DNA from 3 places in the Nonomuraea sp. 10N515B genome. Region 2 is predicted to be linked to each of the others. Evidence: riboswitches for the same ligand, from Rfam matches in the RefSeq annotation. Region 2 holds a riboswitch; each other region holds the start of a gene.
The links. Region 2 has a riboswitch for cyclic di-AMP ahead of ACTWQA_RS03335 (CHAP domain-containing protein). Riboswitches for the same ligand answer to the same signal wherever they lie in the genome.
Positions count from the first base shown of each region.

Region 1: it holds a riboswitch for cyclic di-AMP, as region 2 does, so the genes downstream of both, ACTWQA_RS13755 (NlpC/P60 family protein) here and ACTWQA_RS03335 (CHAP domain-containing protein) in region 2, are expected to answer to the same signal.
Region 3: it holds a riboswitch for cyclic di-AMP, as region 2 does, so the genes downstream of both, ACTWQA_RS28680 (coiled-coil domain-containing protein) here and ACTWQA_RS03335 (CHAP domain-containing protein) in region 2, are expected to answer to the same signal.

Region 1 is NZ_JBQQBQ010000008.1:46,961-57,203, reverse strand. Features, by position in the region: gene ACTWQA_RS13790 (sugar phosphate isomerase/epimerase family protein) at 1-215, opposite strand, end outside; gene ACTWQA_RS13785 (ATP-dependent Clp protease ATP-binding subunit) at 934-3,435, opposite strand; gene ACTWQA_RS13780 (histone-like nucleoid-structuring protein Lsr2) at 4,405-4,737, opposite strand; gene ACTWQA_RS13775 (RDD family protein) at 5,249-5,734, opposite strand; gene ACTWQA_RS13770 (RDD family protein) at 5,844-6,362, opposite strand; gene ACTWQA_RS13765 (hypothetical protein) at 6,357-7,469, shown strand; gene ACTWQA_RS13760 (amino-acid N-acetyltransferase) at 7,466-8,023, opposite strand; cyclic di-AMP (ydaO/yuaA leader) riboswitch at 8,301-8,451, shown strand; gene ACTWQA_RS13755 (NlpC/P60 family protein) at 8,457-9,500, shown strand; gene ACTWQA_RS13750 (LuxR C-terminal-related transcriptional regulator) at 9,505-9,717, opposite strand; gene ACTWQA_RS13745 (hypothetical protein) at 10,100-10,243, shown strand, end outside.
Region 2 is NZ_JBQQBQ010000002.1:196,969-207,211, reverse strand. Features, by position in the region: gene ACTWQA_RS03365 (glycosyltransferase family 2 protein) at 1-881, shown strand, start outside; gene ACTWQA_RS03360 (polysialyltransferase family glycosyltransferase) at 878-2,113, shown strand; gene ACTWQA_RS03355 (DUF6716 putative glycosyltransferase) at 2,292-3,452, opposite strand; gene ACTWQA_RS03350 (hypothetical protein) at 3,455-4,435, opposite strand; gene ACTWQA_RS03345 (aldo/keto reductase) at 4,499-5,320, shown strand; gene ACTWQA_RS03340 (Gfo/Idh/MocA family protein) at 5,341-6,294, shown strand; cyclic di-AMP (ydaO/yuaA leader) riboswitch at 6,412-6,547, shown strand; gene ACTWQA_RS03335 (CHAP domain-containing protein) at 6,561-7,244, shown strand; gene ACTWQA_RS03330 (alpha/beta fold hydrolase) at 7,324-8,142, opposite strand; gene ACTWQA_RS03325 (LysR family transcriptional regulator) at 8,201-9,064, shown strand; gene ACTWQA_RS03320 (YciI family protein) at 9,169-9,609, shown strand; gene ACTWQA_RS03315 (RNA polymerase sigma factor) at 9,720-10,243, shown strand, end outside.
Region 3 is NZ_JBQQBQ010000021.1:9,927-20,169, reverse strand. Features, by position in the region: gene ACTWQA_RS28725 (MmcQ/YjbR family DNA-binding protein) at 1-242, shown strand, start outside; tRNA gene ACTWQA_RS28720 (tRNA-Pro) at 2,306-2,379, opposite strand; tRNA gene ACTWQA_RS28715 (tRNA-Gly) at 2,469-2,542, shown strand; gene ACTWQA_RS28710 (hypothetical protein) at 2,625-2,972, opposite strand; gene ACTWQA_RS28705 (uridine kinase) at 3,045-3,698, shown strand; gene ACTWQA_RS28700 (TrpB-like pyridoxal phosphate-dependent enzyme) at 3,804-5,114, shown strand; gene ACTWQA_RS28695 (50S ribosomal protein bL37) at 5,151-5,228, opposite strand; gene ACTWQA_RS28690 (DeoR/GlpR family DNA-binding transcription regulator) at 5,376-6,155, shown strand; gene galT (galactose-1-phosphate uridylyltransferase) at 6,152-7,225, shown strand; cyclic di-AMP (ydaO/yuaA leader) riboswitch at 7,294-7,430, shown strand; gene ACTWQA_RS28680 (coiled-coil domain-containing protein) at 7,437-8,426, shown strand; gene ACTWQA_RS28675 (DinB family protein) at 8,463-8,963, shown strand; gene ACTWQA_RS28670 (VOC family protein) at 8,985-9,926, opposite strand; gene ACTWQA_RS28665 (TetR/AcrR family transcriptional regulator) at 9,916-10,243, opposite strand, start outside.

The DNA of each region.
Region 1 (10,243 bases), on a different contig from region 2:
AGCCGTACGAGCTCGATGCGGTCGGCCGTGAGGTGGTCGGCGACGCTCGGCGAGAGCCACAGCCCGATGCCCATCCGCTCCACGCCCAGCCGCTTGCGCACCGGGACCGCGTAGCGGGTCAGGTGCGCGATCAGGTTTTCCAGATCCTCGGCAGGATGGACGCCTGCGTTGTAGGCGAGGTGTACCAGCGTTCCGTCATCGTGACGCAGGCGCATCGGTTTCCTCCACGGCTTGCTTGTGTGTTCCCGTCGCCCGCCCCAGACGAGCGCGAACCTGGTCGAGCATGCCTGCTCTTGGGTGGCTCACGCGTCCGCCCTGAGTTGATTCCCGGCTACTCCCTTGGGAGCAGTCCCCAACCTAGGAACACGATCTTGTGGCTCACTTGGATGAGACTTGGCGAAGCTCTACGCAGTGTAGTACTACTCGCGGTGGCGGTATAGCCGCCCATCCAACAATTAGGCAACGACCAAATTCACCCGCTTTGCGCCGCTTTGCCCCACTTAACGTATTTATACCTGCCAGCCGCGACCAACCCCCAGCCGCGCCACAGCGTTCGCCGCACACACCAAACGCCGCACACACCAAACGCCGCACACACCAGACGCGGCGCACACCAGACGCGGCGCACACCAGACGCGGCGCACACCAGACGCGCCACACATCGGCCCGGGCGCGCTCGGGCGCCTACGCTGGCACCGCAGTGCCGACGGCCGCCGTCGGATGCGGCCGGCACTATTGACGCCACCCCCGCCGGCGCCGCGGCGCACATCAGGCCCGGCGCACATCGGCCGCGACGCGCTCGGCGCCTACGTCGGCACCCGGAGTACCGACGGCGCCGGCGGATGCGCCCGGCGCCGAAGGTATGACCCCCGGACGCGCGAAAGCCCCCGTGTGAGGACCACACGGGGGCCGTCGTCGCGCGAAGCGGTCCCGTCAGTGCTGGATCGGGGCCGCGATGGCAGCCGCCGAGTCCGGAATCTTCGAGATCGACTCGCCCCGGAACATGAACTTGGCGTTGTCGCCCTCACCCTCGACCGTCACCTTCACGACCTGCCCCGGACGGAGCTCGCCGTAAAGGATCTTCTCCGACAGGGAGTCCTCCAGCTCGCGCTGGATCGTACGCCGCAGCGGACGGGCACCCATGACCGGGTCGTAACCACGGTCGGCCAGCAGCTGCTTGGCCTCGGGCGAGACGTCGAGCGCCATGTCGCGGTCCTTCAGCCTGAGGTCCACCTGGTGGAGCATCAGATCGACGATCTTGATGATCTCGGCGGGCGTGAGCTGGTGGAAGACCACGATGTCGTCGACGCGGTTGAGGAACTCGGGCCGGAAGTGCTGCTTGAGCTCTTCCTGCACCTTGGACTTCATCCGGTCGTAGTTGGAGTCGGCGTCGTTGGACTTGGCGAACCCGACCCCGATGCCCTTGGAGATGTCCCGGGTGCCGAGGTTGGTGGTCATGATGATGACCGTGTTCTTGAAGTCGACCACCCGACCCTGGGCGTCGGTCAGGCGACCGTCCTCCAGGATCTGCAGCAGCGAGTTGAAGATGTCGGGGTGGGCCTTCTCGATCTCGTCGAACAGGACCACGGAGAACGGCTTGCGCCGCACCTTCTCCGTGAGCTGGCCGCCCTCCTCGTAGCCGACGTAGCCGGGAGGCGAGCCGAACAGCCTGGAGACGGTGTGCTTCTCCATGAACTCCGACATGTCCAGGCTGATAAGCGCGTCCTCGTCACCGAAGAGGAACTCCGCCAGAGCCTTGGACAGCTCGGTCTTACCGACACCGGAGGGACCCGCGAAGATGAACGAGCCACCGGGACGGCGCGGGTCCTTCAGACCGGCGCGGGTGCGCCGGATGGACCGCGACAGGCCCTTGATGGCGTCGTCCTGGCCGATGATCCGCTTGTGGAGCTCGTCCTCCATGCGGAGCAGGCGCTGCGACTCCTCCTCGGTCAGCTTGAAGACCGGGATGCCGGTGGCGGTCGCCAGGACCTCGGCGATGAGCTCCTGGGTGACCTCGGCCACGACGTCCATGTCGCCGGCCTTCCACTCCTTCTCCCGGCGCTCGCGCTTGAGCTGCAGCTGCTTCTCCTGGTCACGGAGGGCAGCGGCCTTCTCGAAGTCCTGCGCGTCGATCGCGGACTCCTTGTCGCGGCGCACGTTGGCGATCTTCTCGTCGTATTCGCGCAGGTCCGGCGGAGCGGTCATCCTGCGGATGCGCATCCGGGACCCGGCCTCGTCGATGAGGTCGATCGCCTTGTCGGGCAGGTAGCGGTCGCTGATGTAGCGGTCGGCCAGCTGCGCCGCGGCCACCAGTGCGTCGTCGGTGATGGACACGCGGTGGTGCGCCTCGTAGCGGTCGCGCAGACCCTTCAGGATCTCGATCGTGTGGCTGAGTGAGGGCTCGGCCACCTGGATCGGCTGGAAACGGCGCTCCAGCGCGGCGTCCTTCTCGAGGTATTTGCGGTATTCGTCGAGCGTGGTCGCGCCGATCGTCTGCAGCTCGCCGCGGGCCAGCATCGGCTTGAGGATGCTGGCGGCGTCGATCGCGCCCTCGGCGGCGCCCGCACCCACGAGCGTGTGCAGCTCGTCGATGAACAGGATGATGTCGCCGCGCGTGCGGATCTCCTTGAGCACCTTCTTCAGGCGCTCTTCGAAGTCACCGCGGTAGCGGGAGCCGGCGACCAGGGCGCCGAGGTCAAGCGTGTAGAGCTGCTTGTCCTTCAGCGTCTCGGGCACCTCGCCCCTGACGATCTTCTGCGACAGGCCCTCGACGACGGCGGTCTTGCCGACGCCGGGCTCGCCGATGAGAACCGGGTTGTTCTTGGTCCTCCGGGAGAGGACCTGCATGACCCGCTCGATCTCCTTCTCACGGCCGATGACCGGATCCAGCTTGCCCTCGCGGGCCGCCTGGGTCAGGTTGCGGCCGAACTGGTCGAGCACCAGGGACGTGGACGGCGCAGACTCCTGCGGGCCGCCCGCCGCGGCCGGCTCCTTGCCCTGGTAACCGTGCAGCAACTGGATGACCTGTTGCCTGACACGGTTGAGATCAGCTCCAAGCTTGACCAGCACCTGGGCGGCCACACCTTCACCCTCGCGGATGAGCCCGAGCAGGATGTGCTCGGTGCCGATGTAGTTGTGACCCAGCTGCAAAGCCTCACGGAGCGACAGCTCGAGGACCTTCTTGGCCCGCGGGGTGAAGGGAATGTGCCCCGACGGAGCCGACTGGCCCTGGCCGATGATCTCCTCGACCTGCTGGCGCACACCCTCAAGGCTGATGCCCAGGCTCTCCAGAGCCTTGGCGGCAACGCCCTCACCTTCGTGGATCAAACCAAGAAGAATGTGCTCAGTGCCGATGTAGTTGTGGTTGAGCATCCTGGCCTCTTCTTGGGCCAAGACGACAACACGCCTCGCTCGGTCGGTGAACCTCTCGAACATCTCGTCGCTCCTCACAGAGCGGTCAGTCAGGCCGGTAAATCCGGTCCCGTCCTCCCGCATGCTAGCCCTGGCTCGGCGAACCGTGCCCACTCGCCGCTGACACGCTCTATAGCAGACACGTTCCCCGAGAGCAGGGCGTTCACCCTCCATCCAACTACTGTTCGGGGGTGACGTGTTCCCGATACGCCGCAAGCGAACGATGTTTAGGGTGCTTCACGTCGGCAGCACTAAATTGCCGTCCGCGGCGTACGCAGATCAACCCGCGCCGGCCACCGGACGCTTCGAGCGGACCGGCCTCAGCCGGCCCGCGCCCGCGCATCTCCGATGCCACGTCCGTATCTGTTACGCAATCATCCTATGTCCCCATGCAATGGTTGGCCAAGTGCGCGCACTACGGCCTGAACAGGACACGGCACCTACCGCACTCTCATGAAATCCTCATCCGGTCAGCCGGGTTACCGACCTCATCAGGCACGACTGTCCAAGTGGTCACGGCATTCCCGGCAGGATGCACCTGGAGAGCCCGGGCATTGTGCGGCGCATGCCCGGGGGAGCGGATTTTGCCCGGTGCCACACGCGCGTGAGTCGAGATCCCGGATTAGAGCCGGTCTCAGGTTTTACTCAACGCCGATGAGCGGCTCGCATACCTCATTCAACGTATGTTCCGGCGGCTCGATCCCGGCAACGCCGTGCCGCCATCCGCAAGCACCGCTCTCCTGGAACGGGCCATCGCGGGGATTCACCATTCGGGCGCGCGGAGCGCGACACCATCACATATGCGGGCACCTGCCGGTGAAACGACGCCGGACATGGTCCACAACACACGGCCAAAACGCCCGCATATGGGGAGTTAGAGATCATCCTCTTGGTGTTCCGGCATTCGGAACACCCTAGAGACGATCATGCGCTTATGGCGGCCGCCGGGGTCCAAGGCGAACATCATAAGCGCATGGTCGTGAGTTGGCTCGATCAGTGAGCCGCCTCGTACTTCTCGACGACCGTGGAGGCGATACGGCCTCGCTCGCTGACCGGGAGCCCGTGGGCCTTGGCCCACTGACGGATCTCGGAGCTCTTCTCGCGGCTCATCGCACGGCTCCCGCCACGGCCACGACGACGCGTGGCCACGGCACCTGCCCGGCGCGCGTTCTGCACGAAAGGCGTGAGCGCGTCCCTCAGCTTCTTGGCGTTAAGGTCGCTGAGGTCAATCTCATAGGAGGAGCCGTCAATAGCGAAGCTCACCGTCTCATTGGCCTCGCCCCCATCGAGGTCATCGATGAGAATCTCCTGGATCTGCTTGGCCATGTACGCAATCCTTTCGCGGGCATTGTTTCATTCGCCTGCCCAAACATATACCCGGAAAGGCCCTGAGACAATTCAGCGCTGCGGGGATTCGGCTGACTAGCCGATCAGTTCTGCTTCTCGGCAGGCTCCTCGCCGTTACGGTGCCGCCTGGGGCCCTCGGCGCGGACCAACTTCACTACGCCAAAGATGAAGGCTCCACCGACCACGACCGGGGGGATGAGCGCTGACAATACGTCTGTTAGGGCTTCCATTCGTCCTCGCCTCCACGGCTAGCGGGGTTTCGGGGGCGCTATATGAGCGCGTGCGCGGCCCGGAGGAGCGCGACGGTCCTCACGAGCAAGGCGACAACCGCCCTCACCCGACCATAGCGGCACACAGATGCCCTGCGTGCGGCAGGTGCGCCAACATCCGGCAACCCGGACGCCCCATAGCCTAATGCCAGTCTCTCCAGGCTCCTTACCGGATCAAGGGAAAATTTTGCGATAAGGCGCCGGGGCAGCCCCCGGAAGGCTCAGCGAAGATCTTTTACCACGCGCGTTCCGGCCAGCCTGTCATGCGGCCCCCGCTCCAGCGGCTTGTCGATCAGGATGAGCAGCCCGACGCCGAACAGCAGCATTCCGGCCAGCAGATTGACCACTGGAATGCCCATGAGCATGAGCGGCCCCGGATAGACCAGGGATCGTTTGAGCGCCGCTCCCGGCGTGAGCTTCGCCGGGGCCAGGCGAATCCGCATGATCGCCTTGCCGAACGTCCTGCCGTGCCTGAAATGGGCCCACCAGTCATAGCCGGCATAAGCCAGTCCGGCCCCGAACCACGCGCACACGCCGGGCAGGCGACCGCCGAACACCTCCAGCACCCCGACAGTTCGGAAGATGGCCCAGAGCGCAATGAACAGAATGTAATAGAAGACCCCGAAGACGAGCGCTTCAATCAGGCGGGCGGCGAGCCGTTCCCACCATTCCGCCGGCAGCGAGATCGCCCACGGCGTCCCGGCCATAACCTCCACCTCGCCTCCGGCTACGGGTTCCGTCCCATTCTGGTACGGCGCCGCGGACAAAACATAGGGGCCGGCGGGAAGCCGGCCCCTATGTTTACGTGCGGGAGGACTACTTGATCTTCACCACCACGGTGCGCGCGAACTTGTCCGCGAACGTCTGCTGCAGCGGCTTGTCCCACAGCATGGAGGCGCCGTTCAGGCCGCTCAGAAGGGGAGCGAGGAGCGTTCCGAAGGGAATCCAGTAGAAGATGTAGGCGCCCCACGTCACGAGCGCGCGCTTGAGTGCCGCGTCGTTGGGGATGCCGCCCGGCGGCACCGGGCCGCCGACCTGGACGACCTTGATGCCCATGATCATCTTGCCGACGGTCTGACCCTTCATCTTGTGCATGAAGAAGTCGTAGCCGACGTAGACGAGGGTGAGGACGATCGACATCAGGATGCCGATGACGAACGAACCGAACAGGCCCGTGCTCGCCCCGGTGGTCGAGCTGTAGCTCGCGACCAGGAACAGCCCGAAGATGAAGGTCACCAGGCCCATCACGACGCCGAAGATCACGCCGTCGACGATCCTCGCCACCAGCCGCTGCCACCACTCCGCCAGCGGAGCCGGTGCGCCCGGAGGTTGCACGCCGACCGGCTGCCCGTAGGCCTGGCCGTAGCCCGGCTGGCCATAGGCGGCCTGCTGCGGCTGCCCGTAGGCCTGGCCGTACTGCTGGTCGCCGTACTGCTGCTGGCCGTACTGGGGCTGGGCGTAGCCAGGCTGGGACTGCGCCTGCTGGCCATAACCCTGCTGGTCGTAGCCCTGCTGCTGCTGACCGTAGCCCTGCTGCTGGCCGTAGCCGGGCTGGGACTGAGCCTGCTGACCGTAGCCCTGCTGCTGCCCGTAATCGGGCTGGGACTGAGCCTGCTGACCATAGCCCTGCTGCTGCCCGTAATCGGGCTGCGACTGAGCCTGCTGACCATAGCCCTGCTGCTGGCCGTAGCCCGGCTGCGACTGCGGTTGCTGGCCATAGCCCTGCTGCTGCCCGTAGTCGGGCTGGGACTGAGCCTGCTGACCGTAGCCCTGCTGCTGGCCGTAGTCGGGCTGCGCCTGGGGCTGCTGGCCATACTGCGGCTGCTGGGCGCCATACTGCCCGGAGGAGGGCTGCTGGCCGTAGCCCGGCTGGGACTGCGCCTGCTGGCCGTAGCCCTGCTGCCCATAGTCGGGCTGGGACTGAGCCTGCTGACCATAGCCGGGCTGCTGGCCGTAGCCCGGCTGGGACTGCGGCTGCTGACCATACTGTGGCTGCTGGCCGTATTGCTGTTGCTGGCCGTAGCCCTGCTGGCCGTGCTGCGCCTGCTGACCGTAATCCGGCTGCTGGCCGTAGCCCTGCTGCTGCCCGTACTGGGCGTCGGCGGGTTGCTGGCCGTACTGCTGTTGTTGCTGGCCGTAACCCTGTTGCTGTCCGTAGCCCTGCTGGCCGTATGGGGGCTGCTGGCCATAGGCGTCGTCCGCCCGGTAGCCGACCACAGTGACGTCGGGGTCGGGCTCGCCGGGGTGGCGGCCCGTGTTCTGCTGCCCGTACTGGGGATTTCCGGGTGCAGAGTTCTCGCCCGATTCGTCCTGTGGATACGGCGGCTGTCCGGTGCTCACCGTGTCACCTCGCTTCGAGTGCGCATGTGGCACGTGTCAGGACACATGCCCTGTGCTGCCCAACGTATCGACATAGGTATCAACAATCACCTTTCCAGCTAGTCAAGGCCAGCGTCACCCGATGTCAGGTGGAGCAGCATGCGGGTGTTGCCCAGGGTGTTCGGCTTCACGTGCTCCAGGTCGAGGAACTCCGCCACACCCTCGTCGTACGAAGCCAGCAGTTCGGCGTAGACCTCGGGCGAGACCGGCGTGCCCTGGATCGGGCGGAAGCCGTGCCGCGCGAAGAAATCGACCTCAAAAGTCAGGCAGAATACACGCCGCAGTCCCAGATCGTTCGCCTGCCGGATGAGCGCGGAGACGATCCGGTGGCCGATCCCCATGCCCCGGCACTCAGGATCGACGGCCACCGTGCGGACCTCGGCCAGGTCCTCCCACAGGACGTGGAGCGCGCCACACCCGACCACCCGCCCGCCCAGCTCGGCCACCCAGAACTCCTGTACGTCCTCGTACAGGGTCACTGTGGTCTTCTCCAGGAGCCGGGGGCCGGCGCCCGCATAGGTGTCGACCAGGCGCCTGATCCTCCGCACGTCGGGCGTGCGGGCACGCCGGACCACCACCGCGGTCTCCGGCGTCGTCAGTTCGGCCACCTGTTCCATGGCTCTCCAGAGTACAGATGTCATTACGGTTCGGTCCTAACTCCCATGTCTGGCCCCATCCTGTGACGTGCCACGAGCCACATGGGCACGAGCCCGGCGTCTTCCGGCGTTCGGCAGAAGCAATGACAAAGGGGACATAAGGTCTCTTCTGCATGGCTGATCACGAGATCACCTTGTGACCCGCCAGTTGTGAAACCTCTACAGATCGAGCAGTTCTGGTTGAGCACGAACCCGGAGTGCATTAGTGTCCAGCGACAACGTTCCCCGCGTGGCGCACGCGGGAGACACGCCCAATTCCCGCATGGGGAGCCGGGGATCCACCGGTGGCGAGCTTCGCACGCCACCATCGGGGTGAATCCGAGTTCTTCGGTAGGGCTGCTCCGGCCCGAACCCGTCAGCTAACCCGGTAGGCGTCAATGAGAGGAGCTGGTTGGTGAAGCGTACGCACGGCCGTGGGGGGAAGTCGGCGGGCAGGCATGCCCGCCCTCCGGAACGGGCCTGGCTCGCACGCCGCCTCGGCGTGGTGAGCATCACAGTGGCCACGCTCCTGATCGCCATCCCCGCCGCCGCTCCGGCGTCCGCGGATCCCACACCCTCGCTCAAGGAGCTCTCCGACCAGGTCGAGAAGCTGCACGTCGAGATCGAGACGCTGACGGAGCAGTACAACGGGCAGCGGGAGAAATACAAGGTCGCGCAGAAGGCGGCCGACGCCGCCCAGAAGACGCTGGCCGGCAGCGAGGCGGATCTCGCCGCCAAGCGCGCCAAGGCCGCCATGCTCGCTCAGAACGCCTACATCTCCGGTGGGCTGAGCAGGGCGCTTGCTTTCACCTCGTCGACCGACCCCGAGAAGTTCCTCGATCAGGCCGCGACCACGTACGCATTGGAACAGCAGCAGGCCGAGCAGGTCAACCAGCTCGCCAAGGCCATGGACGCCGCCGAACGCGCCAGAGCGGGCGCCAAGACCCGCATGGAGGAGCTGCAGAAGATCGTCGCGGACCTCGACAGCAAGCGCGACAAGATCACCAAGCTGGTGGCCAAGGCCGAGAGCAACCTGTTCAGGCGGGCCATGGGAGAGGCCGGCCGGGCCGGCAAGCGCGTGCACATCAACCTGCCGATCCCCGGCAACGGCAAGGCGGCCCAGGCCGCGAGGTGGGCACTCACACAGCAGCTCAAGCCGTACGTCTGGGGCGCCGAGGGCCCCAGCTCCTACGACTGCTCCGGCCTGGTGATGGCGGCCTTCCAGCGGGTCGGCATCTCGCTGCCGCACTACACCGGTGACCAGTGGACCGCGGGCCGGCACATCGACAGGTCCGAGCTACGCGCGGGCGACCTGGTGTTCTTCTACAGCGACCTGCATCACGTCGGCATCTACCTGGGAGGGGGCATGATGGTGCACGCCCCGCGCACAGGTGATGTCGTGCACATCGCCTCGATCGCCAACCGCCCGTACGCCGGCGCGGTGCGCATCGCCGACTGAGGCGTCAGATCAGCTGACGCCGCGCCGCCCAGGCCACGGCCTCGATGGCCGTGGCCACGCCGATGCGGTCGCAGATGCCCCGTAACCGCCGGCGTACTGTCCGCCCACTGATATCCAAACGTCTCCCCACGCGATCGACCGTAACCCCCTTGGCCAGCTCCGCCAGCAACGCCAGATCCGCATGGCTCAGCTCGACGCCTTCAGTGAGCACATCCATCGGGAGCCCTCCCCCCCAACAGCAGAACTCGGACCTCACAACGGGCCAAAGCCGCTCGTCTCGCAGACGGTAAACGCATCCCGGAAAGGTCGTCAAGCGCCAGAATCTTCGCACTTGACGGGCACTATTGACATGATCCGTTATATGTGGCGAACTCGCCATATGGCGACGAGACCGCCGGCACAATGAGCGATCTCATAGAACGGTCCAATAGGCCCCGGCCCGGGACAGGATGAGCCTGGCAGACGTCCTGGTTTTGATCCGAGCGATCCGGACTTTCTACGCGAGCCATACGCGCGCTACCGCGAGCTGAGCGCCCGCGGGGCGATCTTCCGCACCCGCGCGGGCTGCTCGTCGCCGCCATCCTGAACGTTGCGGAGCGATGCTCCGCTTCGGCCACGACTCCGACCCGCTGTACGGAAGAGACCCAGCTCAGCCCGTTGAATCGGCCCTCTGGACGGACCCGCCCGACCACACCAGACTGCGCGCTCCGGTCGGCGAGGCGTTCACACCGCGCATGGTCGAA
Region 2 (10,243 bases):
TCGTCGTCAACGACGGGTCCGTAGACGCCACCGGGGACATCATCGACGACTTCCGCGCCGATCTCCCCGGGCTGACCGTACTGCGCAATCCCGCGCCGGTAGGGCTCGCCGACGCCCGCAACACGGGCCTGTCGGCGGCCTCCGGCCGGTACGTGACGTACATGGACGGCGACGACTGGCTCGCCCCCGGCTACCTGGCACGGCTCGTCGAGGCCATCGACGGGCTCGGCTGCGACTTCGTGCGCGCCGACCACGTGCAGGTCGAGGGCCGAAAGCGGGTCGTGCACCGTGCCCCTCTGGCGCGGAGGGGCACGGTGCTCAACCCTCGCGAGGCGATCCTGCCCGCGAACGTGCGGACCATGGTCGACTACCCCTACGCCTGGGCCGGGGTCTACCGGCGCTCGCTGGGTGACCTGCTGCACTTCCCCGGCTCCCTGCACACCGCCGAGGACCGGCCGTGGATCTGGCGGCTGCACCGGGAGGCCGCCTCGTTCGCCGTGGTGTCGCTGGCCGGGGTGTTCTACCGGCGCATGGTGTCGGGGTCGCTGACCCAGGTCGGCGACGAGCGCCAGCTGCATTTCTTCGACGCCTTCGAGCTGGTGTTCAAGGATCTGGAGCCGGAGTTCATGCCCAAGGCGGCACGGAACTTCTGCGCGCTGCTTGCCCACCATCTGGAGATCGCCGATCGGTTCACGCCCACGCTGCGCGCCCGCTTCGAGGAGCGGGGCGCGCAGATGGTGCGCTCTCTGCCGCCGGAGATCGTGTCCGACGCGGTGTCGCGCATGTCCGTCGAGCGCGAGGCCACACTGCGGGCCCTGGTGCCCGACCTGCCACCCAGTCCGCACGTCCGGGTCCGCCGCGACCGGGAGGAGACATCGTGAAGGTCTTCTACGCCTCGACGTTGTTCGGGGCGATGTCGCTGGCCGCCGCGATCGACGACGGCCGGTTCGGCGACGGGCGGCGCGTCCTCGTCGTCTCCAACAACGCCGCCATCCCCGAGGTGTCGACGCCGCTGGACAAGACGCCCGGCTTCGCGGTGCTGCGCTCGCGCTTCGACGAGGTGCACTCCTGGAACGACCTCATCGCGCCGCTGCACCCGTCGGACTGGAAGGCACGCGTCATCGAGGTGCCGATGATGGAGCGCCTCATCCGCTCCCACTGGGGGCTGGACGGGGTCGAGGAGCTGGTGGTCGAATCGATCGCGGTGCCGCCCGCGCGGACGATCGCCGGGCTGGTGCGCGACTGCCCGATCACGGTCTACTCCGACGGGCTGATGAGCTACGGCCCGACCCGCGACCCGCTGCCCGCCGAGATCTTCCGCCGCATCGAACGGCTGCTCCACCTGGACCTGGTGCCCGGCCTGGCGCCGCTGCTGCTCAGCGAGTACGGCGTCGCGCCCGAGATCCTGCCCGCCGAACGCTTCCTGGCGATCGTCAGGGAGGTCACCTCCACCGCCCCCGACATGCTGGCCGGGCAGGCCGTCATCCTCGGCCAATACCTGTCGGCCCTGGAGATCGTCACGCCGGAGGAGGAGGCGGCGCTGCACGAGACGATGCTCAAGGCGCTGGCCGCCCGCGGCTACACCAACATCGTGTTCAAGCCGCATCCGGCCGCCGGGCGCCGGCACGCCCAGCTGATGCGGGCCGCGGCCGAGCCCTTGGGGGTGCGGCTGTCGGTGCCCGGGGAGAGCGTCCCGGCCGAGGTGTGCTTCGCCGCGCTCCGGCCCGAGCTGGTCGTCGGCTGCTTCTCCACCGGGCTGGTGACGGCGCAACGTTACTTCGGACTGTCCGTGGCCTCCTACGGCACGGAGTTCGTGCTGGACCGGCTGGCGCCGTACGAGAACAGCAACCGGATCCCGGTCACGATCGTGGACGCGCTGCTGCCGCGGCTGTCGGCCGAAGGCCACATCGACCAGCCCCCGGCCGTGGACCTGCCGGCGCTGGTGCGCGCGGTCGGCTACTGCATGCAGGCCGAGGCCTACCCCGACCTGCGGCCTGCGGGCATCGAGTTCGACGCCCGCTACTTCAAGCGCAAGCGTCTGGAGACGCTGGGCTTCGTGGCCAAGCCCAGCACGCTCACCCGGCTGCGGCGGAAGATCCGATCCGCGATCTGATCGCCCGGCGTCGAGGCCCCTGGCTCTCTGCCAGGGGCCTCGACGTTTGCGTCGGCTTTTCAGCGCCCAGCCATCGGCGCGCGATCCGCGGCATCGTCGCGCTCACCGCCCCGCGCGGCGGCGAAGGAGCGGCGGCGAGGGGCCGGGGTCAGGTAAGGGCGCGGCGAGGGGCCGGAGGTCAGGTGAGGGCGCGCAGGTAGCGGCGCATGCGCCGCTTGGCCTTGTAGCCGGCCCGCAGCATCGTGGGCGGCACCTCCACCCGCAGCCTGGCCCGCCGCCGCGCCGCCGCGAACTCGGGCCCATCGAGCAACGACTTGGCGGGCACCCGCGGCCGGGAGATGACCAGCCCGGTCAGCAGCCCCGCCCAGTCGTTGCGCTCCACCGGATGAAAGTAGTTGGCCGCGCACCAGGCCGCCGACGCCGTGCGGAAGTCGCCCGCCGCCAGCTCATCGAGGGTCCCCAGCAGGTCGCTGCCCTCGAACACCAGGTTGATCATCTCGGCGCTGACGCCGAAGTCGCGCAGCACCAGCAACGGCACGTCCAGCGCGATGGCCTCCAGCGCCGCCGTCGAGCTGACCGTGACGAATCCGGCGGCCCGCACCAGCTGATCGTGCATCGACCCCGCCTCGAACAGCAGCCGCCCCGGCTCGCCCATCTCCCGCCACAGCCGCTGGTAGTGGTGGCGCTCGTTGTGCGTCTGCCGCTCGTCCTCCAGCGCCCGCAGCTTGACCACCACGTCCAGGTCGGGCCGCAGCCGCGCCAGCTCGGCCAGCGCCACCAGGATCCGCTCGCGCTCCTCGCGCTCGCGCGGCACCTTGGCCTGGGTGGCGAACACCACCCGGTTGCCCCCCTGGGCGGCCACCTTGGACCGCAGGAACGGCAGCCGGGCCAGGCCCACCGCCCCTCCCCCGCCGAGCCGGCGGGCGATCTCGCCGAACTCGGCCACCTCCCGCTCACTGTGCACCACGAACAGGTCGCACCCGCTGCGGAACTGCCACGCCTTGTCGGTCGCCGGCACCGAGATGCCCGGCAGTCCGCTGACGAACACCGGCCGTGGCCTCAGGTCCGCGAGCACCTCGGCCACCAGCACGTCCACGACCGGTCCCGTGCAGGCCACGAGGATCACGTCGGGCCGGATGCGCTCGGCCGCCCGGCGCACCGACCGGGCCGACATCACCGCGGGCGCCTCCCGCTCGCCCACGGCCGCGGCGATCTGCTCGGGCGAGGGCGCGATCGGCGTGCGGACCACCACCAGGTCCGTCACGCAACCCTCGGGCAGATCGGCGAGCAGGCAGGCCGCCCACTTCAGGTACGAGTCGGAGTCGGCGACCGCCAACACTTTCAACCGGACACTCCAGTCAGATGCGAGCGAAGGGCGGGAGCCGCCCTGCTGGTCCACCAGTCATCGGGAACGTCCACGGGCTCGACGGCGACGCCGCGCGGGCTCAGCAGCACCCGCAGCGAGGTGATCGCGGTCGACGGGAGGCTGAGCACGCGCTGGCCGGAGTCCAGGCCGCGCAGGGTCAGCTCGGCGGGCGCGCCGGCGTCGTGGACGGTGATCCCGGGGCGCTCCCGGATCAGCGCCACGTCCACGGGGTCCTCGCGGCGGTGCGGGTAGTAGGCGACCGGCTCCTGCGAGGCCAGGTCCGTCAGCCAGCGTAGGTAGCGGTCGCGGTGGACCAGGCCGTTCCTGACGAGCGAGGTGCCGAGGACGACGGTGCGCTCGGCGGGGCCCTCGGCGCTGGGCGGCTGGGCACGCAGCCAGGCGAAGTCGTGGCGGACCAGGTCGACGCCGGCGCGGCGTACGCCGTCCTCCAGGTCCTTGTCCACGTCGAGCGCGGTGAAGACGGAGACCTTGCTCAGCCGCAGCCGCAGCGCGGCCGCCAGGCCGAGCACGGCGCGCAGCTTGGTGGGCTGCGCGCGGGCCCGCAGCAGCGGCCGGCGAGGCCCCGCGGCCAGCAGCTCCAGCAGCCGGATCGTGGCCAGCCCGTCGTCGACGATGACGATGCGGCCCGGGTTGGAGATCAGCCAGCGCAGCTGCACCTTGCCGGAGAAGGCGTCACCCACGGCCTGCACACGCCGCGGCATCTGGTCGCGCGGCTCGGCCAGCTCCAGGCCCTCGGGCAACCCGAGCCTGCGCAGCTCCTTGCGCGTGGCCTTCAGTGGCCGCAGGCCCGCTCGCGGCACGACGGCCGTCGCGGGCCCGAGGAGCCCGGCGTGGTGGGCCTCGACGGCGCACAGCATCTGGAGCGGGGACTCCACCCAGGCCGACGCCTGTTCGACCACTCGTTCGCCCTCCCCGCCGGGTGATGGCCCGTTCATGACCGCTCCAAGTTAGCCTTGTCGCCTTAAGCCGCCTGGAACGGAACGTGAACAATGGAGGGTATGAACTCGCTCATGCTCAACACCGACGGCGTGCAGATCCCGCAGCTCGGGTTCGGCGTCTGGCAGATTCCCGGCGGCGAGGCCGAGCAAACCGTGCGGATCGCTCTGGAGGCCGGCTACCGGCACATCGACACCGCCTCCGCGTACGGCAATGAGGAGGGCGTGGGCCGGGCCGTGCGCAGCGCCAAGCGCCCCCGCCATAAGCTGTTCGTCACCACCAAGCTGTGGAACGCCGACCACGACCGCGCCGAGCAGGCCTTCGATGAGAGCCTGGCCAGGCTGGGCCTTGACTACGTCGATCTTTTCCTCATCCACTGGCCGGTCCCGAAGCAGGACAAGTACGTGCAGGCGTGGAAGGCCCTCGAAAAGATCTACCGTGACGGGCGGGCCAAGGCCATCGGCACCTCCAACTTCACCGTCCAGACCCTGACCAGGCTCATGGACGAGGCCGAGATCACGCCGTCCATCAACCAGATCGAGCTTCACCCCTACCTGCAGCAGCGCGAGATGCGCGCCTTCCACGAGGCCAACGGCATCCTGACCGAGGCGTGGAGCCCGCTGGGCCAGGGCCAGGGCCTGCTCGACGACCCGGCGCTGAGCGTGCTGTCCGGCAAGTACGGCAAGACGCCCGCCCAGATCGTGCTGCGCTGGCACCTGCAGCTCGGCAACGTCGTCATCCCCAAGTCCGCCACCCCGTCGCGGATCCGCGAGAACATCGACGTGTTCGACTTCATCCTCGACGCCGAGGACATGGCCGCGATCGGCGCCATGAACAGGAACAAGCGCATCGGACCCGACCCCGACACCTTCAACATGACCTGATACGTCTACGATCTCCCCTTGTGCGGGATTTTGCATGGGGAATAGCGGCGACAGGCGGCATAGCGCGCACGGTGGGAGCGGCCATCGTGGCCGAACCGGGCATGCGGGTGGCCGCCGTCGGCTCCAGGAACCTCGGCCGGGCGCAGGCCCTGGCCGCGACGCTGGGCGCGGAGTCGGCCTACGACTCCTATGAGCGGCTGTGCGCCGACCCGGCCGTGGACGCGATCTACGTGGCCACTCCGCACGCCCAGCACCTCCAGGTGGCCGAGGCCGCCATCGCCGCCGGCAAGGCCGTGCTGTGCGAGAAGCCGCTGGCCGCCACCGTGGACGACGCCGAGAAGATGGTGCGCCTGGCACGCGAGGCGGGCGTCTTCTTGATGGAGGCCATGTGGATGAGGTTCAACCCCCTCATCCAGAAGATCGCCTCCGATGAGCGCTTCGGCGAGATCCGCTCCGTGCAGGCCTCCTTCGGCTTCTCCCTGCCCTACGACCCCGCCCACCGGCTCTGGGCGCCCGAGCTGGGCGGCGGCGCGCTGCTCGACCTGGGGATCTACCCGTTCGGGCTGGCCCAGTTGCTCCTCGGCATGCCGACCGGCCTGCGTGTCACCGGCTCTTTGGCCCCGAACGGGGTGGACGCGGAGGCGGGCGGCGTTTTGCTCTACCCGGGCGGCAGGCATGCTCTCGTGGCGACCTCGTTGCTCGGGAATTACCCGAACGATGCCAGCGTTGTGGGCACTCAGATGCGCGCGGACATCCAGGCTCCGTTCTGGGCGCCGCAGCGGATTCTCCTCACCGGGCCCTCCCTGGAGCCGGAAGAGCATGTGCTCGATCCGGCCGACAACGGGTACGCCGGGGAGCTCCGCGAAGTCCGCGCAGCCACGGCCGAAGGCAGGACCGAAAGTTCGATCATGCCGCTTGACGATTCCCTTGCCATGATGGGGCTTCTGGCCGACGCCCGCGGGCAACTTGCCTAACTGGGCTTTTATCTAGTTGTAATCCTCTTGCCGCATGTATTACCTTATGGGGCATCTTGAGGTATGCGTCCGGTTTGTCCGGTCGCGTCCGACCATCGCACGAAACATCACAGGACAGTCCTGTGACCGCTGAATCCGCCTTGCGCGGAACCGGGGACCCAAGTCTTTGGGGCGAATCGGCACTTCGGTGCCGTAGGGCAGCTTCCACGCCCGAGCCCGTCAGCTAACCCGGTAAGCGGCATGGAAGCAAGGAGTAAACCCCCTCGATGGCCAAGTTCCGCATCCCCGCTGCCGCCAACAAGATCAACATCGCCCGCGCCGCCCTCGGCGCCACCGTCCTGGCCACCGCGGTCACCGCCCACGTCACGGGCACCGCCATCGCCGCCGCGGACAAGCAGCCGGTCGCCACCGCCGAGCAGGCAGGCGCCAGGACCAAGACCGGCGAGACCAAGATCAACGTCACCGCCGATCAGGTCCTGGCCCTGGCCAGGTCCCAGGTCGGCACCAGCGAGAACGCCGCCGGCGGCGGCACCAAGTACCAGCAGTGGTACGCCAACTCCCAGCGCGCCGCCGAGACCATCGCCCGCGACGGCGGCAGCCGCGCCATGTATCTGAACGCCGCCTGGTGCGCGATGTTCGTCTCCTGGGTCGGCGAGCAGACCGGCGCCCGCCCGCAGGTCGGCTGGGACGCCTGGACCGTCGCCCACGCCAAGTGGTTCAAGGCCAACAACCGCTTCGGCACCGTCGCCAAGCCCGGCGCCGTCGTGTACTTCTCCTGGAGCGGCAGCAAGAACATCCGTGACATCAACCACGTCGGGTTCGTCGTGAAGGACAACCAGGACGGCACCATCTCCACCATCGAGGGCAACACCGGCAACGGCAAGGTCGAAGAGCGGACCCGGCCGAAGGCGCACGTCGTCGGCTACGGCTACCCCGAGTACGCCGCCTGACCCTCCCCCGCCCCAACGAGCGCGCGTCCCCGAGACATGGGACGCGCGCTCGCCGCGTTCACGGCCCGACCGCAGGCCTTCAGCCGAGAAAAAACCGCGCCAGAGCGGCGGCGACCGCGGCCGGGTCGTTCTCCATCGGGATGTGACCGGCGCTCGGGACGCGGACCAGGGAGGTGTTCGGCATCTCGGCGGCGAAACGCTCGGCGTACCGGACCTCCTGGAAGGTGTCGTTCTCCCCCCACACCAGCAGCTTCGGCGTCCCGTCGGCCTGCAGCGCGGGCACCAGGTCCAGCGTGTAGCGGCCGTCGGCGGCTCCCGCCAGCGCCATCCACGACCGTCGCACCCGGGCGTCGTTCCACGGGTCCAGGTAGTCGGCCAGCTCGGCCTCCGTCGCGGGGCGGTGCAGCGCCGTGGTGACGGCCGTGCGGCGGGCGGCCAGCAACTCCTCCGCGGTCACCGCCGCCACCACCGCCGGATCACGGAAACGGGCCACGCCCGGCACCGGCCACGAGTCGTACGTGACCGAGTTGACCAGCGCCAGCCGCCGCACCTTCACCTCGCCCGCGGCCAGCAGGTGCTGCGCCACCGCGCCCCCGATGTCGTGCCCCGCCACCGCCAGCGGCTCGCCGGCGCCCACCGCCGCCGCGAACCGGGTCACCCACCCGGCCAGCGCCGGGACCGTCGCCGTCGCCATGGCGAGCTCCCCTTCGGAGCGCCCCAGCCCCGGCAGATCCACCGCGACGGGACGCAGCCCCGCCGCGGCCAGCTCGTCCAGCACCGGCTGCCAGACCCGGCTCCAGTACGTCCCGTGCAGCAGCAACACAACCGGACCCCGCTCGCCCGCCGTCAGATAGCTGGCCTGCCGCCCGTCGACTTCGATCGTCATTCGCTCAGACATGGCATAACCATCGGGTTCTGACCAACCGCCGGTCAAATACCAATTAGGGTATGCCGCTATGACGTTAGCGCAGCTCCGGGCGTTGATCGCGGTCGCCGAGCACGGCGGCTTCACCGCCGCCGCCGACCACACCGGCATGTCCCAGCCCGCCGTCAGCCGCGCCATCGCCGCGCTCGAACGCGAGCTCGGCGCGGCCCTGTTCGTACGCCACCGCGACGGCATCGCCCTCACCGAGGCCGGCCGCCGCGCGGTCAACCGGGCCCGCGAGGTGCTGCGCCACTTCGACCTCGTCCGCGCCGACGTGGCGGCCGCCGCCGGCCAGATCACCGGCGAATTGCGCCTGGCCAGCCTCCCCAGCGCCACGGGAACGCTCATCGCCCGGTTGCTGCGCGCGTTCACCGACCGCTACCCGCAGGTGCGCGTACGGCTGTTCGAGGGGGTGGACGACGACATCCGGGCCTGGCTGCACCGGGGCGCCGCCGAGGTCGGCGTCGTGACCTTGCCCGCCCCCGGACTGGACACCGTCCCGCTGAGCACCCACGACATGGTGGCCGTGCTGCCCGCCGGCCACCCGCTCGCCGATCAGGCAGTGGTGCATCTCGCCGATTTCGCCGACCGGCCGTTCATCCTGACCACCGCCGGCTGCCGCCCGCTGATCATGACCGCGGCGCGGGCGTCGGACGTACGGCTCGACGTCGCCTTCGAGGCGAGCGGCCCGGCTGCCATCCTCGAGATGGTGGCCGCGGGGCTCGGGGTCAGCATCGTTCCCACCCTGGGCCTGCCCGCGGACCTCGGCGCGGTGGTCACCCGGCCGCTGAAGCCGGGTATGACCCGCTCGCTCGGGCTGGCCGTCCCGTCGCTGGCCGGCTGTGGTCCTGCCGCCAGCGCGTTCCTCGATCAGCTGAACGCCTTTACAACGTAGATTTTTCGGTTCGGAGTGGCGCGGCGCGGAACTTCGCGAAAGAGTGTCGATTCGCCCCGCAGCCGTTCGACGCGTTGGCGAGACGTGTGAAGGGAGAAACACCGATGAAGTTCATGATCGTCGGCAAGGCCAATGCGGAGACCGAGGCCGGGGTGCTGCCCAGCCAGGAGCTCGTCGACAACATGCACGCCTACAACGAGTCGCTGGCCAAGGCCGGAGTGCTGCTGGCCGCCGAAGGGCTCTACCCGAGCTCGCAGGGCGCGCAGATCGCCTACAGCGGCGGCAAGGCCACGGTGATCGACGGGCCGTTCGCCGAGGCCAAGGAGCTCATCGCCGGGTTCTGGCTGATCCAGGTGAAGTCCAGGGAAGAGGCCCTCGAGTGGGCGCTGCGCCTCCCGGTGCCGCCGGGGCACGAGGGGATCGGGCTGGATGTGTGGCGGGTGTTCGACGCCTCGGACGTGCCGGACGACTCGATGCCCGCCGAGGAGCGCGAGCGTGAGGAGGCCATGCGCGAGCGCCTCCGCGCCGACCAGCCCGGCGACTGACCGCGGCACCGGCCGCCTCATCAGCGCGGCGTCGTCCACCAGCACCTACCGCGTGACCACGGCGGCGACAGCGGTTGCGAGGCGGCGTGCGGCCCTGGTGTTATGGGCCCGTGACGGCTACCGACACGCATCGCGCGATCGAGGCGGTTTGGCGGATCGAGGCGGCCCGGCTCATCGCCGGACTGGCCCGGCTGGTGCGCGACGTCGGCCTCGCCGAGGAGCTGGCACAGGACGCGCTGGTCGCCGCCCTGGAGCAGTGGCCCGAGTCCGGGGTGCCGCGCAACCCCGGCGCCTGGCTGATGACGGTCTCCAAGCGCCGCGCCATCGACCTGATCCGCAGGAACGAACGCCTCGAACGCAACCTGGCCGAGCTCGGGCACCGGCTGGAGCACGAGGCAGAGCTCCCCGAGGTCGATGAGATCGAGGACGACCTCCTGCGCCTGGTGTTCACCGCCTGCCACCCGGCGCTGTCGATGGAGGCGCGGGTGGCGCTGACGCTGCGCGTCCTCGGCGGCCTGACCACCGAGGAGATCGCCCGCGCGTTCCTGGTCCCGGAGTCCACGGTGGCGCAGCGCATCGTCCGCGCCAAGCGCACCCTGGCCGACAAGCAGATCCCCTTCGAGGTCCCGCAGGG
Region 3 (10,243 bases), on a different contig from region 2:
TGTTCGCCGACCACCACCACGACGACCGCCTGGCGTTCTGGTGCGCGGCCCCGGCCGGGGCGCAGCAGGAACTGGTGGCCGAGGATCCCGAGCGCTTCTTCCGGCCGCCGTATGTGGGGCATCGTGGCTGGCTGGGCGTCTATCTGGATGTGCCGGAGGTGGACTGGGCGGAGGTGGCCGAGATCGTCGCCGACGCCTATCGCCAGATCGCCCCGAAGTCGCTCATCGCCCGCATGCCCTGAGATGTGTGCTTTCATGCGCCGCGCTGCAGCCGGCCTTCCGCCCTCGCCGGCCTCCCGGCTGTGTGGGACGGACGCACAAGGGCCGCCTCCGGATCGGATGCGGCCCTTGAGCTGGTCGGGGCGACAGGATTTGAACCTGCACTTCTTGCTCCCAAAGCACTACCAGCGATCAAGAGATGTGGCGTTTTGCCTGTTCAGACGGTCTGCGTTGTGCACCGTTGTGCATGATTGAGCGGTGGCATGCTTCCCTGATATCACTCAGTTTGCCACTCGCGCCGTGATTGGACTCGAACCAGAATCTCGTGATGTTGATCAGTTCGTGCTGGTTCAGGCGCGAGGTCGTGCCGGTCAGTGGTGTTCAGTCCTGTCCAGGCGAGTTCATCGTGGGTGGCTCCCGGTCTGGCTCCCCTTCGACCTTTCGGCCAATCACGCCTCAGACGTTTCCGTCGGGCTGTCAACCATCCTGACTTCTTCGATGCGAAGCTTTTGGGGTCATCTCCTGACCTTGCGTTTTGCCTGGTCAACCCCTCTGTTCATGTGCATCGTAGGGCATAGGTAGGTTTCCGTTGGCGTCTTCGATGCCATTCTTTTTGTCACTCAGGTTGGGGGGTCAGATCTGTCGTTCCTGTGGCGGAGAACCCTTTCGTCACGCCTTTAGGTGAGTCCAGCCCGCCCGCCATGCGCCGTACGTAATGCCGTATGGCTTCCCGCTGCAGGTTCCGTCCCGCTTGCACGACTGCTTCGCGAACCTCAGTCGACTGACCTTCCCGCGCTCAAGGCCGTAGTAGTCCATCCTCCACCTCCAGAGATTAGGTCCGATTCCTTTAGTACAGATTGCAATGACTTCCGCGAGATTGTAGGCTTTTTCCCGAGTGGTGCTTTTCCCCGTAGGAAATCCAAACGCGAAGCTGACGTGCTGCTCGCCGACTTTGTACCGCGAGATGCCGGTATCGTAGGTCTTTTTTGCGGTCCCCTGCTTGCATGTCGCGCCCCACTTGGTGTACAGGAATCCGGGAGACGCTGCAGCCGCTTGCGGTGTAATCGCTACTCCGCCAATGGCGATCATGGATGTTGCAAGCCCCACAGCGAATCGCCGCATGACTGAGCTAGCCGGTTTTCTCATGATCCCGCCTTTCGTCGAGAGATACCAACGATGAGATCGTATGAGGGGGCGGTATATTTGAAGTATGTCGGAGATATTGCCGACCACAATTGCTCTGCCCTGGCTGCCCGTCTGCCGTCGTCCCACCCGCAGCGCGCAAGCTTCGGGATCTCCGCGCCGAAGATGTCGACAAATGGCTCGCCAGCAAGTCCAGCAGTTTGAGCACCCGGACGCTGCAGATCATGCACTCATGCTTGAACAGGGCCATCAAGCGAGCCATGGCGCGTGACAAGGTGAAGCGGAACGTGGTCGAATTGTGCAGCGTGCCCACGGGTACGGCGGGACGGCCTTCGAAGGCACTCACCTTCGCGCAAGCGGAAGCCGTACTCACTGCCGCAGAAGGCACCCGCATGCACGCTTATATCGTGCTCTCGCTCCTCACGGGAGCACGCACCGAGGAACTGCGGCCCCTCACATGGGATCATGTAGATCTCGACGGGGATCCTCAAGCCACTCCGCTGGTTCCGCCCTACATGGCGGTCTGGAGATCTGTACGGGCTGGTGGTGACACCAAGACCCCCAGGTCTCGACGGACGCTCGCGCTGCCTACGAAGTGTGTCGAGGTGCTGACCGAGCACCGCGCTCGCCAACAGCAGGCTCACGGGGATTCATGGTCAGACAGCGGTCTGGTCTTCCCCTCGGAGAACGGCACCGAACTGGATGCCTCCAATGTCCGGCGCGCGTTCCGCTGGAAGAGATCTCTCGCTTGGTCGGCCACAGCAGCACGGCGACGACTGAAGCGGTCTACCGCATGCAGATCCGGCCTGTGGTCCAGTCCGGAGCTGTGGCTATGGATCGCATCTTCGGCGCGCCGTAGGCGCTGCCTGCGGACATGTCACTCAGTTTGTCACTCAGAAGGCCCCTTCCGATCTTGGAGGGGGCCTTCCTGCTGGTCCTGAAGTCGGGGCGACAGGATTTGAACCTGCGACTTCTTGCTCCCAAAGCAAGCGCGCTGCCAAGCTGCGCCACGCCCCGTCTCGCCGAGTGCGCATGCGCTCCGGGACTCCGGTACGCTTACGCCCTGACGACCGGATGAAGTCTAGACCAGAGTTCGACCGGTTCGCGCGGACGTAGCTCAATGGTAGAGCCCTAGTCTTCCAAACTAGCTACGCGGGTTCGATTCCCGTCGTCCGCTCCAAGCACCAAAAGGCCAGGTCAGCCGCATGAGGCGACCTGGCCTTCGTGTTCTCCGCACTTTCTTCAGCAATCGAATGAAGGGATCAGCCCCTCGTCTGCTCGATCACCTGAATCCAGGCGCGCCGCTTACGCACCACGAAGCGGACCCGATCCCCGTTCCGCAACATGACCGCCAAGCCGTTCGGGACGATCCCGAGGGTGTTGACCGGCGCGGTCGACACGATCTCCTCGATGGGCCACGCCCAGACGCCCCTCTGGGCGTTCACCGCATGCGAACGGAACACGAGCGACCGGCTGGTCAGCCACAGACGGCCGCCCACTGCCTCAGGCCCCGCCCACAGGTTCGCCACCCCCTTGTGCACCACGGTTTCGCCAGGGGCGGGTTGGAAGTTCGTGTCACGATAGACCTTCGCCAATTCCTGATCATCCATGCGCACATCCTCAGCGCATCAGGAGCACGCCTTCAATGCTGCCGCGAGATCGGCGATCGTAAGCTAGGGACGATGCGTGCGCGACCGATCTCCCGTGACGTCCTCATCGAGGAACTGGCCGAGCTCATCTCCGCGCGGCCGGGGGAGGAATGGGTGCGGGTGGCCGTGGACGGGGCGCCCGCCACGCGTCCTCAGACGCTCGCTGACGACCTCGTGGCGCCGCTCCGGTCGCGCGGGCGGCCCGTGCTGCGGGTGTCGGCGGGCGACTTCCTGCGGCCCGCGTCGCTGCGCCTGGAGCACGGCAGGACCGATCCCGACGCCTTCTACGAGGACTGGCTCGACGTGAAGGGCCTGCGGAGGGAGGTGCTCGAGCCGCTGGAGGCCGGGGGATCGGGGCGGGTGCTGCGGGCGCTGTGGGACAGCCGGGTGGACCGGGCGTACCGGGAGCCGTACCAGGAGCTGCCCCAGGGCGGCGTGGTGCTGGTCGACGGGACGTTGCTGCTGGGACGGGGGCTCGCGTTCGACGTCAGCGTGCACGTGTGGCTGTCGGCGGGGGCTCTGGAGCGGGGGACGCCTGAGGAGGAGCGGTGGCGGCTGCCCGCGTACGAAAGATATGAGCATGAGGTCCGCCCGCAGCAGGCGGCGGACGTGGTGGTGAGGGCCGATCATCCGGATCGGCTCGCCGTCCTGGTCCTCGGCGACAGAGCACGGCCCAGCGGCTCGTAGCACGGCCCGGCTCGTAGCACGGCCCAGCAGCTCGTAGCCCCCGGCCCGCCGGCCCGGCGCGCTGGGATGCTGGAATGCCGCGCGTTCCCGGCGCAGACTGGGGCGATGATCCCCAGCAACTGGTACAACATCGTTCCCGACCTGCCCGCTCCGCCGCCTCCACCGCTGCATCCCGGCACCAGGCAGCCCATCGGGCCGGACGATCTGACTCCGCTCTTCCCCATGGAGCTGATCGCGCAGGAGGTCAGCGGGGAGCGGTTCGTCGCGATCCCGCAGGAGGTGCTCGACGTCTACCGGCTCTGGCGGCCGACGCCGCTGATCCGGGCGCGGCGCCTGGAGAAAGCGCTCGGCACGCCGGCGAGGATCTACTACAAGTACGAGGGCGGCTCGCCCGCGGGCTCGCACAAGCCGAACACGGCCGTGCCGCAGGCCTACTACAACGCGCGCGAGGGCGTACGGCTGCTCACCACCGAGACGGGCGCCGGGCAATGGGGATCGGCGCTGGCGTTCGCCTGTTCCCAGTTCGACATCGAGTGCCAGATCTGGATGGTCCGCGCCTCCTACGACCAGAAGCCGTACCGCCGCTCCCTCATGCAGGTGTACGGCGCCACCGTGCACGCCAGCCCGTCCTCCGTGACGGGCGCGGGCAGCAAGGTGCTGGCCGACCACCCCGACTCGCCGGGCAGCCTGGGCATCGCCATCAGCGAGGCCGTCGAGGTGGCCGCGGCGACCCCCGACGCCCGCTACGCGCTCGGTTCGGTGCTCAACCACGTGCTCATGCACCAGACGGTGATCGGCGAGGAGGCGCTCGAGCAGCTCCCCGAGATGCCCGACCTGGTCATCGGCTGCACGGGAGGCGGCTCCAACTTCGCCGGCCTGACCTTCCCGTTCCTGCGGGAGAAGCTGGCGGGACGGATCTCGACCGTGTTCCGTGCGGTCGAGCCCGCCGCCTGCCCGTCTTTCACCCGCGGCGTCTACGCCTACGACTTCGGCGACACCGCCGGGCTCACGCCGCTGCTCAAGATGCACACACTGGGGCATTCGTTCGTGCCTGACCCGATCCACGCGGGCGGCCTGCGGTATCACGGCATGTCGCCGCTGTTGTCGCACATGTACGAGCTGGGCCTGTTCGAGGCCGTCACGCGATCCCAGAACGAATGCTTCGAGGCCGGCGTGCGTTTCGCCAGGACGGAGGGCATCGTGCCCGCCCCTGAGCCCACGCACGCGCTCGCCGAGACCGTCGCCGAGGCGCTGCGCTGCAAGGAAAGCGGCGAGAAGAAGGTCATCCTCACCGCGCTCTGCGGCCACGGGCACTTCGACCTGGCCGCCTACGATCGTCACCTGGCCGGGCAACTGGAGGACTACACCCTCCCGCAGGACCGCATCGACCAGGCCCTCACCGAACTACCCGGGTGAAATCGGGTGGCCGCCGGGCAGAGGCGGCCACCCGGGTCAGCGTGCGGTGGGCCGCTTGCCGTGGTTAGCCTTCTTCTTCTTGCGTGCTTTGCCCTTGCGTGCGCGCTTGGCCATACGCTCGCCTCCGATGATCGGGTGCTACGGCATTGATCCCTCACCGTCTCTCGCCTGCGCCGACCAGGGCAAGCGACGCCACCCGATCTAACATTCCCCGAACTTATCCGTGTCATAATTTGGTGGAATCTGTTGGAAGGAGGGGGCGTGCTCGCACAGCAGCGTCAGCAGGCGATCCTCGAACGCGTACGCAGCGACGGCGGTGTCCGGGTGGCCGACCTCGTCCGCGAGCTCGGCGTCTCCGACATGACCATCCGCCGCGACCTCGAGGTGCTGGCCGAGCGGGGCCTGCTGGAAAAGGTGCACGGCGGCGCGACCGCCCTCGGCCCGGGATCGACCGAGGAGCCGGGCTTCACCGCGAAGTCCGCCCGCCAGCAGCAGGAGAAGCAGGCCATCGCGCGCTGCGCGGCACAACTGGTGCGCCCCGGCACCGCTGTGGCGCTGTCCGCGGGCACCACCACCTGGGTGCTGGCGCACCACCTGATCGGTGTGCCCGAGCTCACGGTGATCACGAACTCCATCCCCGTCGCCGACGTTTTCCACCGCAATCCGCGCGCCGACCGCACGGTGGTGCTGACCGGCGGCGTACGCACGCCATCGGACGCCTTAGTGGGCCCGGTGGCCGTGGCCGCCATCCGCCGCCTGCACGTGGACACGCTCTTCCTCGGCGTGCACGGGATGAGCGTGCGGGCCGGGTTCACCACGCCCAACCTGCTCGAGTCCGAGACCGACAGGGAGCTGGTGGCGGCCGCCAACCGCCTGGTCGTCCCGGCCGACCACACTAAGTGGAACACGGTGGGCATCAGCACCATCGCCGAGCTGAGCGAGGCCGACGTGGTCATCAGCGACGCGGGGCTGCCGGAGGAAGCACGTACGCACCTGGCCGAAACGGCCGGGGAACTGATCATCGCGGAGGGCTCGCTTTGAAGCGCACCATCACCAACCTGGCCGACGGCCGAGAGCTGATCTACTTCGACCGGCGGGACGACGCCGACAGGAGCGCGATCGACCGGCGGACGCTGGACCCCCGGCCGGTGGCCTCTGAGCTGCGCTACGACCCGCTGACCGAGGAGTGGATCGCGATCGCGGGGCACCGGCAGACGCGGACGCACCAGCCGACCGGCACGGCGGCCGAGTGCCCGCTGTGCCCGTCGTCGGAGACGCGCTCGACGGAGATCCCGGCGTACGACTACGACGTGGTGGTGTTCGAGAACCGCTTCCCCTCTTTTTCCGAAAATATCGGGACTTATGGGGAAGTGGGCGGGCTGAGTGAGGTCCGTCCGGCCGTGGGCCGCTGTGAGGTGGTCTGCTTCACCTCCGAGCACTCCTCGTCCTTCTCCCGGTTGTCCGACGCCCAGGTCGAGCTGGTCATGGAGGCATGGGCCGACCGCACGGCCGAACTGTCCGCCATCGAGGGCGTGGAGCAGGTCTTCTGCTTCGAGAACCGGGGCTCGGAGATCGGCATCACGCTCGCGCACCCGCACGGCCAGATCTACGCCTATCCGTACGTCACCCCGCGGACCAAGCTGCAGCTGGGCGCCGCCGCTCGCTACAAGGGAAACCTGTTCGCCGACGTGCTGGCCGCCGAGCGCGCCGCCGGCACGCGGGTGGTGGCGGCCAACGAGCTGTGGACGGCTTTCGTGCCCGCCGCCGCGCGCTGGCCGTTCGAGGTGCACCTCTACCCGCACCGGCAGGTGCCCGACCTGGCGGCGCTGACAGAGGCGGAGCGTGCCGCGTTCGCGCCGCTGTACACGTCGGTGCTGAAGGCGTTCGACGGGCTGTTCGGGGTCGTGATGCCGTACATCGCGGCCTGGCACCAGGCGCCGGTACGACAGGGCCGTGAGCTGGCTTACCTGCACCTGGAGCTGTTCACCATCAGGCGGGCGCCGGAGAAGCTGAAGTATCTGGCGGGGTCGGAGTCGGCGATGGGGGCCTTCGTCAACGACGTGCTGCCGGAGGAGGCCGCACGCATGCTTCGATCACGAGTAGATCACTAATAGATTTCTACTTAAGGTCGCATGACTCGTGATCTACCACTAATATCCCGATAAGCACCGGCCGTAACGGCCGGTGCCCGCCTAATCCCGGGCGAGTTGCCCGGGAGCCGGGGACCCATCGCACGTGGGGTGAATCCACTTCGGTGGTAGGGATCTCCCATGCCCGAACCCGTCAGCTAACCCGGCCGGCAGAGGGAGAGGAAACATCTACGTGGCGGCTGCCCTGATTCGCTCGGGAGCTCCGCTCCCTTCGCCGTCCCTCGCGAGTCTTGCCATCAGCCTCATCACCGCCGCCGCCGTTGCCTTCTTCCCGGCGACCGCGGCGTCGGCGGCACCCAAACCGACGGAGTCCGAGCTCCGCGCCCAGCTCAAGCAGCTCAACAGCAAGATCGACAAGCTCATCGAGCAGTACAACCTCAAGCGCGTCGAGCTGGCCAAGGCCCAGCAGGCCGCCAAAACGGCCAATGAGCGCCTGGCCACCGCGGAGCAGACGCTGACCGCGGCCGAGCAGCGGGTCGCCGAGATCGCCCGGCTTCGCTACCAGAACGGGAACCCCCCGGTGCCGGGTTTCATGCTGCCCGCGAGCGGCGGCAGCGCGGCCGTGCTCAACCAGCTGACCGTCGAACAGCAGGCGTTCGTGCAGGGCGTGGCCAAGGCCCGTGACGACAAGGAGAAGGCCGCCAAGGACGCCGCCGCGCTGGCGGCCGAGATCCGCGGGGACGCGGCCGAGGTGGACAAGCAGCGCGACGAGGCCGAGGACGTCATCGAGGACATCAAGAAGAAGCTCCAGGACCTCGTGCCGTTTGGCACCGGCCGCAAATCCGACGGCAGCTGGGCCCCCGAACTTCCCTCCGGCTCCGACAACATCACTCCGCGCACCCGGCTCATGCGCGAGCAGGTGGGCAAGAACTTCTCGCTGCCGTACACGGTGGGGTGCTTCCGCTCGGGCTCCAGCGGCGAGCACCCGCTCGGACGCGCCTGCGACTTCATGATGAGCACCGGAGGCTCGATGCCGTCGGCCGCGAACCTCGCGCTGGGCGACCGGATCGCGGAGTGGGCGATCAAGAACATGGACAAGCTCGGCATCAAGTACGTGATCTGGAAGCAGCGCATCAACCACAGCTCGGGCTGGAGCGGAATGTCGGACCGCGGCAGCATCACCGAGAACCACTTCGACCACGTGCACATCTCCATGCACTGAAAGCCGCACACCAGGCCGAAGGTAAGGTCAGGGCTCGTGATCGACTCCCGTACCCCACCGCCCCTCACCGGCGACGAGCTGACGGTGCTCAACAACTGGCTCGAATGGCACCGCGCCACCCTCGCCGTCAAATGCGCGGGCCTGTCGGACGAGCAGTTGCGCCTGCGCTCGGCCCCGCCCTCGACCCTGTCTCTCCTCGGCCTGGTCAGGCACATGGCGCACGTCGAACGCTCCTGGTTCCGCCGCGTGCTGAACGGCGAGGACATCCCCAAGCTGTGGGACAAGGACCGCGACAACGACGCCGACTTCAACGACGTCGACACCGCCTCGGCCGAGGAGGCGTTCGCCACGTGGCAGGACGAGATCGAGCGCGCCCGCGCCATCTCGGCCGCCACGCCGCTGGACGCCGTCGGCGACCGCAACGGCCGGGACTGCACGCACCGCTGGATCCTCGTCCACATGATCGAGGAGTACGCCCGCCACAACGGTCACGCCGATCTTCTACGCGAGCGTATCGACGGCGTTACCGGCGAATAACGGTCCCCTGCCGCTTCGCCGTCACCGCTGACGGAAGACGATCGCGGTGCCGAGCGCCTCGCGGGCGGGCACGAAGATCTCGCCTGCGGCGGTCTCACCGACCGTCATCCCGGCCTCGCCCAGGAACCGCCCGGTGGCCGCGACGTCCCGCACCGCCACCGCGTACGCCGCGAACCCGGGCAGCGCCACCGCACCCTCGCCCGGCAACAGCGCGTCCAGCCGGGACGCGCCGACCAGCGTGATGTGAGCACCGTCGCCGCCGAGCGCGAAGGTCCGCACGAGCCCGTCCCGCGATGCCGTACGTCCCACATAACGCTCATAGCGCCGCTCGGCCTCGTCCAGCTCGTCGTCGGCCACGCACAACACGCATTCGACCAGCTCGACCGCGCCATTGGGATGGTCGGCGGCCTCATGCGCGGAGGCGTTCTCCGCCAGCCCGACCCGTCCCTCCGGCACGAGCCCCGGCTCGGAGCCGTCGATCTCCAGCCACCGGACGGGCTCCATCCGCACCCCGTCCGCCGTCTCGACCGGCCGCTGGGCCGCCTGCACCCCACCGTGCCCGACGCCGCCGGCCGTCAGCCGGGCGGCGGCGCCGTCGATGCCGAGTGCGTCGAACATCAGGATGTGCACACCCTCGAAGCGCCGCAGGCACGCTTCCAGGTTGGCCGCCGTGCCGCGGACGGCCTCCTTGAGCGCGGGCAGCCGCTCCGCGGGCGCCCGCAGCGGGATCAGCCGCGCGTCGCCGGGAACCCGCCCCGCCCCGGCGACGGTGACCAGCTCGAGGAAGCCGCCGGTGAGGTACGCGTGTGTATTGCCCACCCCGACCGGCTCGGGCGGCTCGCCCACCACCGGGTACGCGGGCCCCGGCAGCGCGAACCCCATCCGCCGGTATCGCTCGAGCGCCTGTCCCATGTCATGCACCACGTGTCCCACGTGGTGCAGCCCACGGATGTCATGTCCCATCGCCGCCTCCATAAGCCGCGTCACGGAAGTCACGGGAGAGCCCTTCGAAGATCTCGATGACCCGCTCGGCCGCCGGCGCGCAGTCGGGCAGCCGCTCCGGCTCGAACGTCCTGCGCAACGTGTCGGCCAGGACGCCGGCCTTCTCCTCCAGGCTGAGCGTGACCTCGGCCGGAAGCAGCGGCTCGACGGCGAAGAACCCGAACACGATCGTCGGCAGCGGATAGTCCAGGTCCTCGGGTCGCAGACCCTCCCGCAGCAACCCGTGCCGGGCGAGCTCACCCAGGTATTCGCGCGAGGCGAGCAACTTGGCGCCCTCG